2 regions of the Vogesella sp. AC12 genome follow, and region 2 is predicted to be linked to the other one. Evidence: riboswitches for the same ligand, from Rfam matches in the RefSeq annotation. Region 2 holds a riboswitch; the other holds the start of a gene.
What was found. A riboswitch is a leader RNA that binds a small molecule or an ion and turns the genes downstream of it on or off. The one in region 2 is predicted to bind cobalamin.

Region 1: another riboswitch for cobalamin. It lies ahead of NOM55_RS01240 (iron ABC transporter permease); the one in region 2 lies ahead of NOM55_RS15355 (TonB-dependent receptor domain-containing protein).

The regions. Positions count from the first base shown of each region.
Region 1 is NZ_JANFNU010000001.1:228,910-233,115, forward strand. Features, by position in the region: gene cobO (cob(I)yrinic acid a,c-diamide adenosyltransferase) at 1-134, opposite strand, end outside; gene NOM55_RS01235 (ABC transporter ATP-binding protein) at 131-880, opposite strand; gene NOM55_RS01240 (iron ABC transporter permease) at 880-1,908, opposite strand; cobalamin riboswitch at 2,013-2,382, opposite strand; gene NOM55_RS01245 (alpha/beta hydrolase) at 2,517-3,101, shown strand; gene NOM55_RS01250 (Card1-like endonuclease domain-containing protein) at 3,224-4,206, shown strand, end outside.
Region 2 is NZ_JANFNU010000012.1:96,926-101,131, forward strand. Features, by position in the region: gene NOM55_RS15355 (TonB-dependent receptor domain-containing protein) at 1-1,785, opposite strand, end outside; cobalamin riboswitch at 1,911-2,121, opposite strand; gene NOM55_RS15360 (TonB-dependent receptor) at 2,276-4,206, opposite strand, start outside.

The DNA.
Region 1 (4,206 bases), on a different contig from region 2:
CCGTTGCCGCAGTTGACGATGAACACGCCGCGGTGCTGGTCGGCGGCGGCGATCTTGGCGTCCATGATTTCTTTTTTGCGCGCCATGCGCGCGTTGTGGCGCTCGGTGCGGCCCTGGTCTTCGGTGTGGCTCATGATGGGTGTCCGGGTAAAAAGCAGGGGCGGCCTGCGTGGTGGAGTCGGGTTAGCGGATAGCCGAGCACGGCGGCGAGGTGTTCGGCGTTAAGTTCGGCCAGCGGGTACTGACGGTGCTGGCCGTGCTCGTCGAGCAGCAGCGCGTGGCTGGCGCAGGCCGGGGCCAGCTGCAGGTCGTGGCTGACCAGCAGCACCGCCTTGCCCTGCGCGCACCAGCGGCCGATCTGCTGCTGCAGCGCGGCCTGATGGGCGAGGTCGAGCGAATTGGACGGCTCGTCGAGCAGGATCAGCGGTGCGTCCTGCGCCATCACGCTGGCCAGTGCCACGCGCTGGCGCTCGCCGCCGGACAAGGCCTGCAGCGGTCGTGCCGCCAGACGGCCAAGGTCGAAGGCGTCCAGCGCGGCGGCGACGCGTTGCGGGTTGTCGCCGGCATCCGGCCAGGCAAAGCGCGCGGCGGCGACGGCATCCTGCACCGCATAATCAAAGGCATCGTGGCTGGCCTGCGGCAGCAGGGCGAGGCGTTGTGCGCGTTGGCGCGGCGTCAGCTGCGGCAAAGGTTGGCCGCAGAGGCGGATGTGGCCGCCGTCGGCGCGGCGCAGCGCCGCCAGCGTGGCCAGCAGCGTGCTTTTGCCGCAGCCGTTGCGGCCGGCGATCCACCAGCATTCGCCGGCGCGGACCTGCCAGGTGAGCGGCTGCAGCAGCGTGCGGCGCCCCTGGCGAAGGGTGAGCTGGTCACAGTGCAGCATCAGGCTAGCCTCCGGCGGGTGCGTTGCAGCTGCCAGAACAGCACCGGCACCCCCAGGAGCGCGGTCAGCACGCCGACCGGCAGCTGCATCGGCGCGACGACGGTGCGCGCCAGGGTGTCGGCCAGCACCAGCAGCGCGGCGCCGCTGAGCACGGCGGCGGGGATCAGCCGGCGCAGGTCCGGGCCGCACAGCAGGCGGCAGGCGTGCGGCACCATCAGGCCGATGAAACCGATGCTGCCGCCCTGGCTGACGGCGCTGGCGGTCAGCACTGCGGCCAGTACCAGCAGCAGGCGGCGCAGCATGGCCACCGGCACGCCCAGCGTCAGCGCGTGGTCGCCGTGCAGCGCCAGCAGGTTGATCGCCGGCGCCTGCCACCACGCCAGCAGCACGGCCGGCAGCAAGGCCAGCCACGGCCACGGCCGCAGCGGCGTGCCGGCGATGTCGCCGACCAGCCAGAACACCATGCCGCGCAATTGCGCGTCCGGCGCGATGGTGAGTAGCAGCGAGATCAGCGCGCCGCAGGCGGCGGACAGCAGCACGCCGGTGAGCAGCAGCAGCACCGTGCCGCTGCTGCGCGCAAAATCGCGGCGCGCCAGCAGGAACAGTAGCGCCGACAGCGTCAGCGCGCCGGCGACGGCGGCGCTGTCCACCTGCCACAGTGCCAGCCCCAGCCACAACGCCAGTAGCGCGCCGACCGATGCACCGCCGGAGACGCCCATCACGTAAGGATCGGCCAGCGGATTGCGCAGTAGCGACTGCATCAGCACGCCGGCTAGCGCCAGCGAGGCGCCGGTGACCCAGGCGGTCAGCGCCCGTTCCAGCCGCAGGCTGAGCAGGGTGTCGGCAAGCTGGCTGCCGTGACCGCTGGCGGCCAGCCACAGCTCGCCGGCGCCAAGCGCGATGGAGCCGCTGCTGCAGGCCAGCAGCAGGCTGCCGCCACTGAGCAGCGTCAGCAGTGTCAACAGGGGCAGGGTGGGTAAGCGCAGGGCGCCGCGCAGCGGGCGGTCCAGCGTCAGGCTGTGGGACATGGGCGCGATATCGAAATCGCGGAAGGGGCAGGCGTCAGGCGCACGGATCAGCAATCTGACCGGATGCCGCCCTCCGCAGCATGTGTCGGGACGCACTGACTGGCAGTGCGCGCGTTCGCCGTGGCCGGTATCCGGGCTGGTTTCGCCGTCTGCCCGCCTTCCCGTGATGACTCACAGTGGCGATGGGCAGGGCGGTCATGACGGCAGGGCCGGCAGACCTTAGAACTCGTTCAAGGTTTAGCGAGCTCACGCGAGGCAAGGCAAAAACGACTGAGGAAGTGGCATTTGTTACTAATATAAACAAGCATGCCGAAGTCGTTTTTAACGCCGTATCGCCCCATTGGGAGCAGTCGCAGCAGACATTGAACAGGTTCTTCAAGAAACGCACCGTTGCGGGGGCAGCACAGGGGTCACCTGTTTCCCGTTTAACTTGCCGGCATGCGCCGGCGAAGCACCAAGGCAGGCGGCGATTTTAGCAGATCGGCAGCCCATGCTGCCGGCTTTTATATTTTCAAAAAGAATAACAAAACAAAAAATAATTATTTTTGGAAATATGATGGCACGGTTATGGTGACGGCAGAATCTTTCCATACCTTGGGGGCAGCAGCATGGCGCACGATTTTTCCGGCTTCGAGTACATCATCCAGCCGGGCTGGAATAATTCCGGCCCCGAGCACTGGCAGAGCCACTGGCAGCAAACGTTGGCCGCAACGCGGGTGGCCAACCACGACTGGCAGACGCCGCAGCTGGACGACTGGCTGGCGGCGCTGGACGCGGCGGTGGCGGCCGCCACACTGCCGGTAATCGTGATCGCGCACAGCCTCGGTTGCGCCACGGTCGCGCATTATGCGGCGCGCTACGGCAACAAGCTTGCCGGTGCGCTGCTGGTGGCGCCGGCCGATGTCGAGCGCGCCAGCGCCCCGGCCGCGCTGCAGCCGTTCGCGCCGCTGCCGGAGCAGGCGCTGCCGTTCCCGGCGCGGGTGGTGGCCAGCGACAGCGATCCGTTCAGCCTGCCGCTGCGCAGCGCGCGGATGGCGGCGCTGTGGCAAAGCCCGCTGCACTGGCTGCGCGACGCCGGTCATATCAATGTCGCGTCCGGCCATCGGCAGTGGCAAGACGGGCTGGTGCAGCTGGCGGCGCTGGTGGCCGATATCCGCCAGCAGGCGCAGCCGCGCGCCGCGGCGTGCGCCTGAGCCGGCGGCCAACCCTGGCGGTCAAGCGCTTGTACTGACGCGCGCGGCGCGGCAATGGACGTGGCATTTGCGGCGGGCTTGGGCATAGAATTCAGTCATGCCCTGTCCCGCTGGAGCGCGTCATGCACCTGTTGGCCTTTGTTGACCATGTCGTCAGCGACATCATTACCCCGGCGCTGGACCCGCGTTTTGACATCGACCGGGTGACGCTGCTGTGCCACCGCGCCCACCTTGATCTCGCCTTCGACATCCTCGGCGTCTGCCAAAAGCTGCACCTGACCGCGGCGGTGGAAACGCTGCCGGCGGACAGCCAGCCGCTGGCGCTGCGGCAGCGGCTGCAGGAGCTGGTGCAGGGCGGTGTCTGTTTCAATATCAGCGCCGCGTCGCCGGTGCAGGCGGCGCTGGCCTACGATCTGGCGCGCGAACACCGGCTGCCGCTGATGGCGGTGGAGCACGACAACGACCGCTTGATCTGGCTGCTCGGCGGCGAGAGCAGCCGCCTGCACAGCGGCACCGAGATCGCCGAAGGGCTGTCGCTGGAGGCCTATTTCGCGCTCTACGGCAGCCGCATCCTCGCCATCCACTACCGGCTGGAGCGGCGCAGCCCGCGCCACGAGCAGCTGGCGCGCGATCTGGCCGAACACGCGGCGCTGCGGCCGAAGTCACTGTCGCTGCTCAACCGGCTGTGCAACGACCTGGACGAGCAGCAATTCAGCCAGCACCCGCTGTCCAGCGGCGAACACGTGCTGTACGACTGGCTGCTGGCCAGCGGCATGGTGGAGTTCCGCGACAGCGGCCACATGCGCTGCCTTGATCCGCGGGCGCGCTTCTTTCTTGCCGGTGGCTGGCTGGAGGTGTGGCTGCTGTCGCAGGTGGCCGAGCTGGCGCAGATCCTGCCGATCAGCGACGCCGCCGTCGGCGTCAAGATCAGCCATCACAATGTCGAGAACGAATACGACGTGGCGATCCTGTGCAACAACCACCTGTACCTGATCGAGTGCAAGACCGCCGCCCCCACCAGCTTCCAGCAGCGCGGCGTGGGGCTGGAGAACCTGTTCAAGCTCAACAGCGTCGCCGGCCTGGGCGGCCTGCACGCCAAGGCGAT
Region 2 (4,206 bases):
TACCGTCTGATAGTCCTTGTCGGCGACGTTGCTCAGCCGCGTGTTCAGCTGCCAGTACTTGTCGAGCTGGTAGTCGGCGCCGAGATTGAGCACACCGTAACCACCCAGCATCTTGTCGGCGCTGTTGTCGGCATCGTCGTAGCGGCGGCCGCTGGCGCGCCATTCCGCGCTGAGGCGGGTGCGGTCCAGCTGCCAGCCGGCCGTCAGCGCGCCGAACAGCTTGGCGTGGCGTGCCAGCAGCTTGCCGGAGGGCTGGCTGCGCGGCCGCTGCGAGGTGATGCTGCCGGCGAGGCTGAAATCGCCCCAGCTGCGGCCGGCTTCCAGCGTCTGGCCGGTGATACGCGCCTCGTCGATATTGACCTGCAGCCCGTCGGTCGCCGATTTGCTGGCGATCAGGTTGTCGATCCGGTTATCGAACACGATCACGCTGAAGTAGTCACCCTGCTGCCGCCACTTCAGCGACAGCTCGCGGTTGCGCGCCTCTTCCGGGCGCAGAGCCGGGTTGCCGTGATAGCTGGCGCCGGAGCCGCTCCAGTACAGCTGGTTGAAGGTCGGTGCCTTGAACGCGGTGCCGTAGGCGGCGCCGAGCAACCACTGCGGTGTCAGCGCGTAGCCGTAGCCAAGCTGGCCGGTGGCCTTGTCGCCGAACTGCGAGTTGTCGTCGTGGCGCAGGCTGCCCTGCAGCCGGTGCGCGCCGAAGCTGCCCTGGTAGGCGGCGAACAGCGAATCCACGCTGCGGCTGGTGCCGTTGAAGCTGCTCAGGGTCTCGATCTGCTGCTCGGTGCGCGCCGCGCCGAGGCTGAACTGGCCGACGCCCTGCCACTGTATATCGTGCTGCCACTGCCATTCCTGCTGGCGGGTAGCGGCAATCGCGGACGGCTTGCTGAAGTTACCCTTGGTAAAGGTGTGCTGCCGGTCATTGGTCTCGGCGTAGCGCAAGGTACTCTGCCAGTTGGCCCGCAGCTGGTTTTTCAGCTCGATGCTGTGCCCCTGCAGGCGCGTGCGCAGCTCGTCCGCCTTGTTGACGGTGGCGTCGTAGGCGCTGCTGGCCTCGGTCTGGTACAGGTTCAGCCCCAGGCTGTGGCCGGCGGCCAGCTCGTGCTGCAAGCTGGCGAGATAGGTGGTGTTTTCATAGCCGTCACGGTCGGGGTTGTACTTGCCCGGCTGGAAGCTGCGCGAGGAAATGCCGTCGGTACGGTTGTGCTCCAGCGCGAGGTTGAAGGCGGTGTTGCCGGCCTTGCCGGACAGCCCGGCGCCGCTGCTGCGCTTGTGTTCGGCACCGATGCCGGCATGGAAGCTCAGTGCCGTCCCGCCTTCGCCGCGCTTGGTGAAGATCTGGATCACGCCGCCGATGGCGTCGGCGCCATACAGGCTGGAGGCCGGGCCGCGCAGGATCTCGATCTTTTCGATCGCCGCCAATGGCAGGTGTTCCAGCGCGGTAGCGCCGGTGGTGACCGAGGCGATGCGCATGCCGTCGACCAGTACCAGCACGTGATCGGCCTTGGTGCCGCGCAGCAGCAGGGTGGCGGACTTGCCCTCGCCGCCGTTGCTGTAGGCTTCCACCCCCGGCTGGCGGCTGAGCAGCTCCGGCAGGCTCAGGCTACCGGATTGCTCGATTTCCTCGCGACCGAGCACGGTAACGTCGGCCAGCACGCGGCTGAGCGGGATCGCGCTGCGGGTGGCGGTGACCACCACGGTCTCGCCAGTGGTGACGGGATTGGCGGCCACGGCGGCATGGCCGGAGGCCAGCGCCAGCAGCGCGGCCAGGGTTTTGTTGTCAAACATGAATACACACTCCGGGATGAGAAAAAGGGAGTGCGGAGAAATCAGGACCAAAAGACACGCGCGCCGGCCGTTGCGGCAGGCGAACTGTCAGCTCGCCTCCCCGCGATGCTCCAGCAAGACGCGATTCCGCCGCGTCTGTTGCAGGCCGGTCTCCGGGCTTGGTCATGCGGGGCAACGCCTTCCCGTCCCTGCGGAACAGTGGCGAGTGTTGCACCTGGGGCGCGCCATGCGCGCCCAGACCTTACCGTTGCGGGGGCAGCGCCGGAATTGCACCGGCCTCCCAGTTTCACCCGGCGCGCTTGGGGCACGCCGGACACCTGCAGGGGCAGGATTATACCTGCGTGCACTGCACAATACGCGCGCAGCTGCAATTTGCCACCGCCGATCAGCGCGTGGGGGGAGACGGCATGAAAAGCCCCCGTTGCCTCCCGATAAGGGCGACAACAGGGGCGGACCTAGCCAGCCGGGGCGGTGTCCGACCGTGAACGGCTTAGTAGTTGATCGTCAGCGAGGCCTGCACGTTGCGGCCGGCAGCCGGGTACAGATCGTATTTGCCGGTCGAGCCAGTTGAGCCGGAGCGAATACCGTAAGTAGCATAACGGCGATCAAACAGGTTGTTGACGTCCAGTGCCACGCTCAGCTGCTTGCTGTAGCGGTGGCTGAACTTGGCGTTGAGTACGGTATAGGCATCCAGCTGCTTGTCGAACTGGTTCGCCTGGTCGTTGTCCAGCCGCTGCTTACCGACATACTGCAGCTGCAGGCCGATGCGGCTGGCCTCCTGCGGCAGCCAGCTCAGGCCCAGCGTGGCCAGCTGCTGCGGCACCATCGGCACCTCGTTGCCGGCCAGCTCGACGCCACCCGCCGCGCCCTGACGGAAGGTCGCCTGCTGCCAGGTCAGGTTGCCGTTCAGCTCGAGGTTGGCCGCCAGCTGACTGCGCCCTTCCAGCTCCAGGCCTTGACGACGGGTCGGCGCCAGATTGACGTTGCTGCCAAAGAAACCGACCAGCTTGTTGAAATGGATTTCATTGGTCAGGTCGTAACGGAACCACGCCGCGCGCAGCGCCTGCCCCCCCTGCTTCCAGTCCAGGCCGATTTCCTTGTCCTGCGAGGTCTGCGGCAGCAATGGCGAGGACACATAAGCCTGCTCGTCGGCATTGGCCAGACGGAAGCTGCGGCCAACCTTGGCATACGCCTCCAGCTGGCCGGTCAGCGCCTGACGAGCACCCAGCTGCCAGGCGTGCAGCTCCTTGTTGGTGCGGTAGCTATTGGCAAAGCCAGTGAAATCGACGGCGCTGTCCTCGATACGCTGTGTACGACCACCGATACTGATCGAAGTCCCGGCCTGCGGACGTAGCAGCACGTCGGCAAAACCGCCAACATGGCGCTGGCGAATGCGGGTCGACAGCGTCGCGGGGCTGCCGTTATTCACGTCCATATCGCTCTGCAGCGTATCGACGCCGAACACCAGCCGGTGACGACCCAGCTCCTGCTCGTAACGCAAACTGGCCGACTGTTCGTCCAGATCGCGCTGCTCCAGCCAGCCGGAAGCCTCGGACTGCGACTGCTTCGCGCGCGTGGCCACATCCAGCGACAGCATGCCTTCGCCCAGCGACTGGCGCGCCTGCACGCCAAAGGCATCGGTCTTGATGTCCATGTAGTCGTTCGGCTTGCTGGTGCCGCGCGGATCATTGCCGAACTCGTCGACGCCAGTGGCCGGGTTGACGCTACGGGCACCCGGCATGCGCAAGTCCTGGTTGCTGCTGCGCGCATAGAGGCGCACGTCGCCACCCTGGTGGCGCACGGTGGCCGTCAGGCCGGCGCTGTCGTTGCGCTCGGCACTGTTGGCACGGTAATTGTCGCTGCTCAGCGACTTCACAAAGGCATCCAGCGCCACCTGCTGGCCGCTGAGGTGGCCGGACAGATCCAGCTTTTTCAGGTTGTAGCTGCCGGCAGTCAGCGTGGCCTGCACGCCGTTGGCGGCCTTGAAACCGCTGCGGGTGATGATGTTGACCACGCCACCGGTAGCGCCGCCGCCGTAGGCCACCGCGCCGCTGCCGCGTACCACCTCGATGCGCTCGATCTCGCTCAGCGGCACCACGCCCAGGTTCGGCGCAGACAGGTCGTTGGTGTTCTGCTTGACGCCGTCGATCAGGATCAGCGTGTTGCTGATGCCGGTCATGCCGAAGCCGCGCAAGTCGACCATCGCGCTGTCGGCGGAGCCGGTGTTGTTGAACACGTGTACACCAGCCAGCGTCGACAGCAGGTCCTGCACCGTGCGCGCGGTGCTGTTGGCAATGTCGGCGGCGGTAATAACCGACACGTTGACCGGCAGGTCGCTGACCTTGTCCGGGCTGCGGCTGGCGGTGACCACCACTTCATCCAGCTGGGTCACGGGGGTCGCGGCCAAGGCCAGCGGGCTAC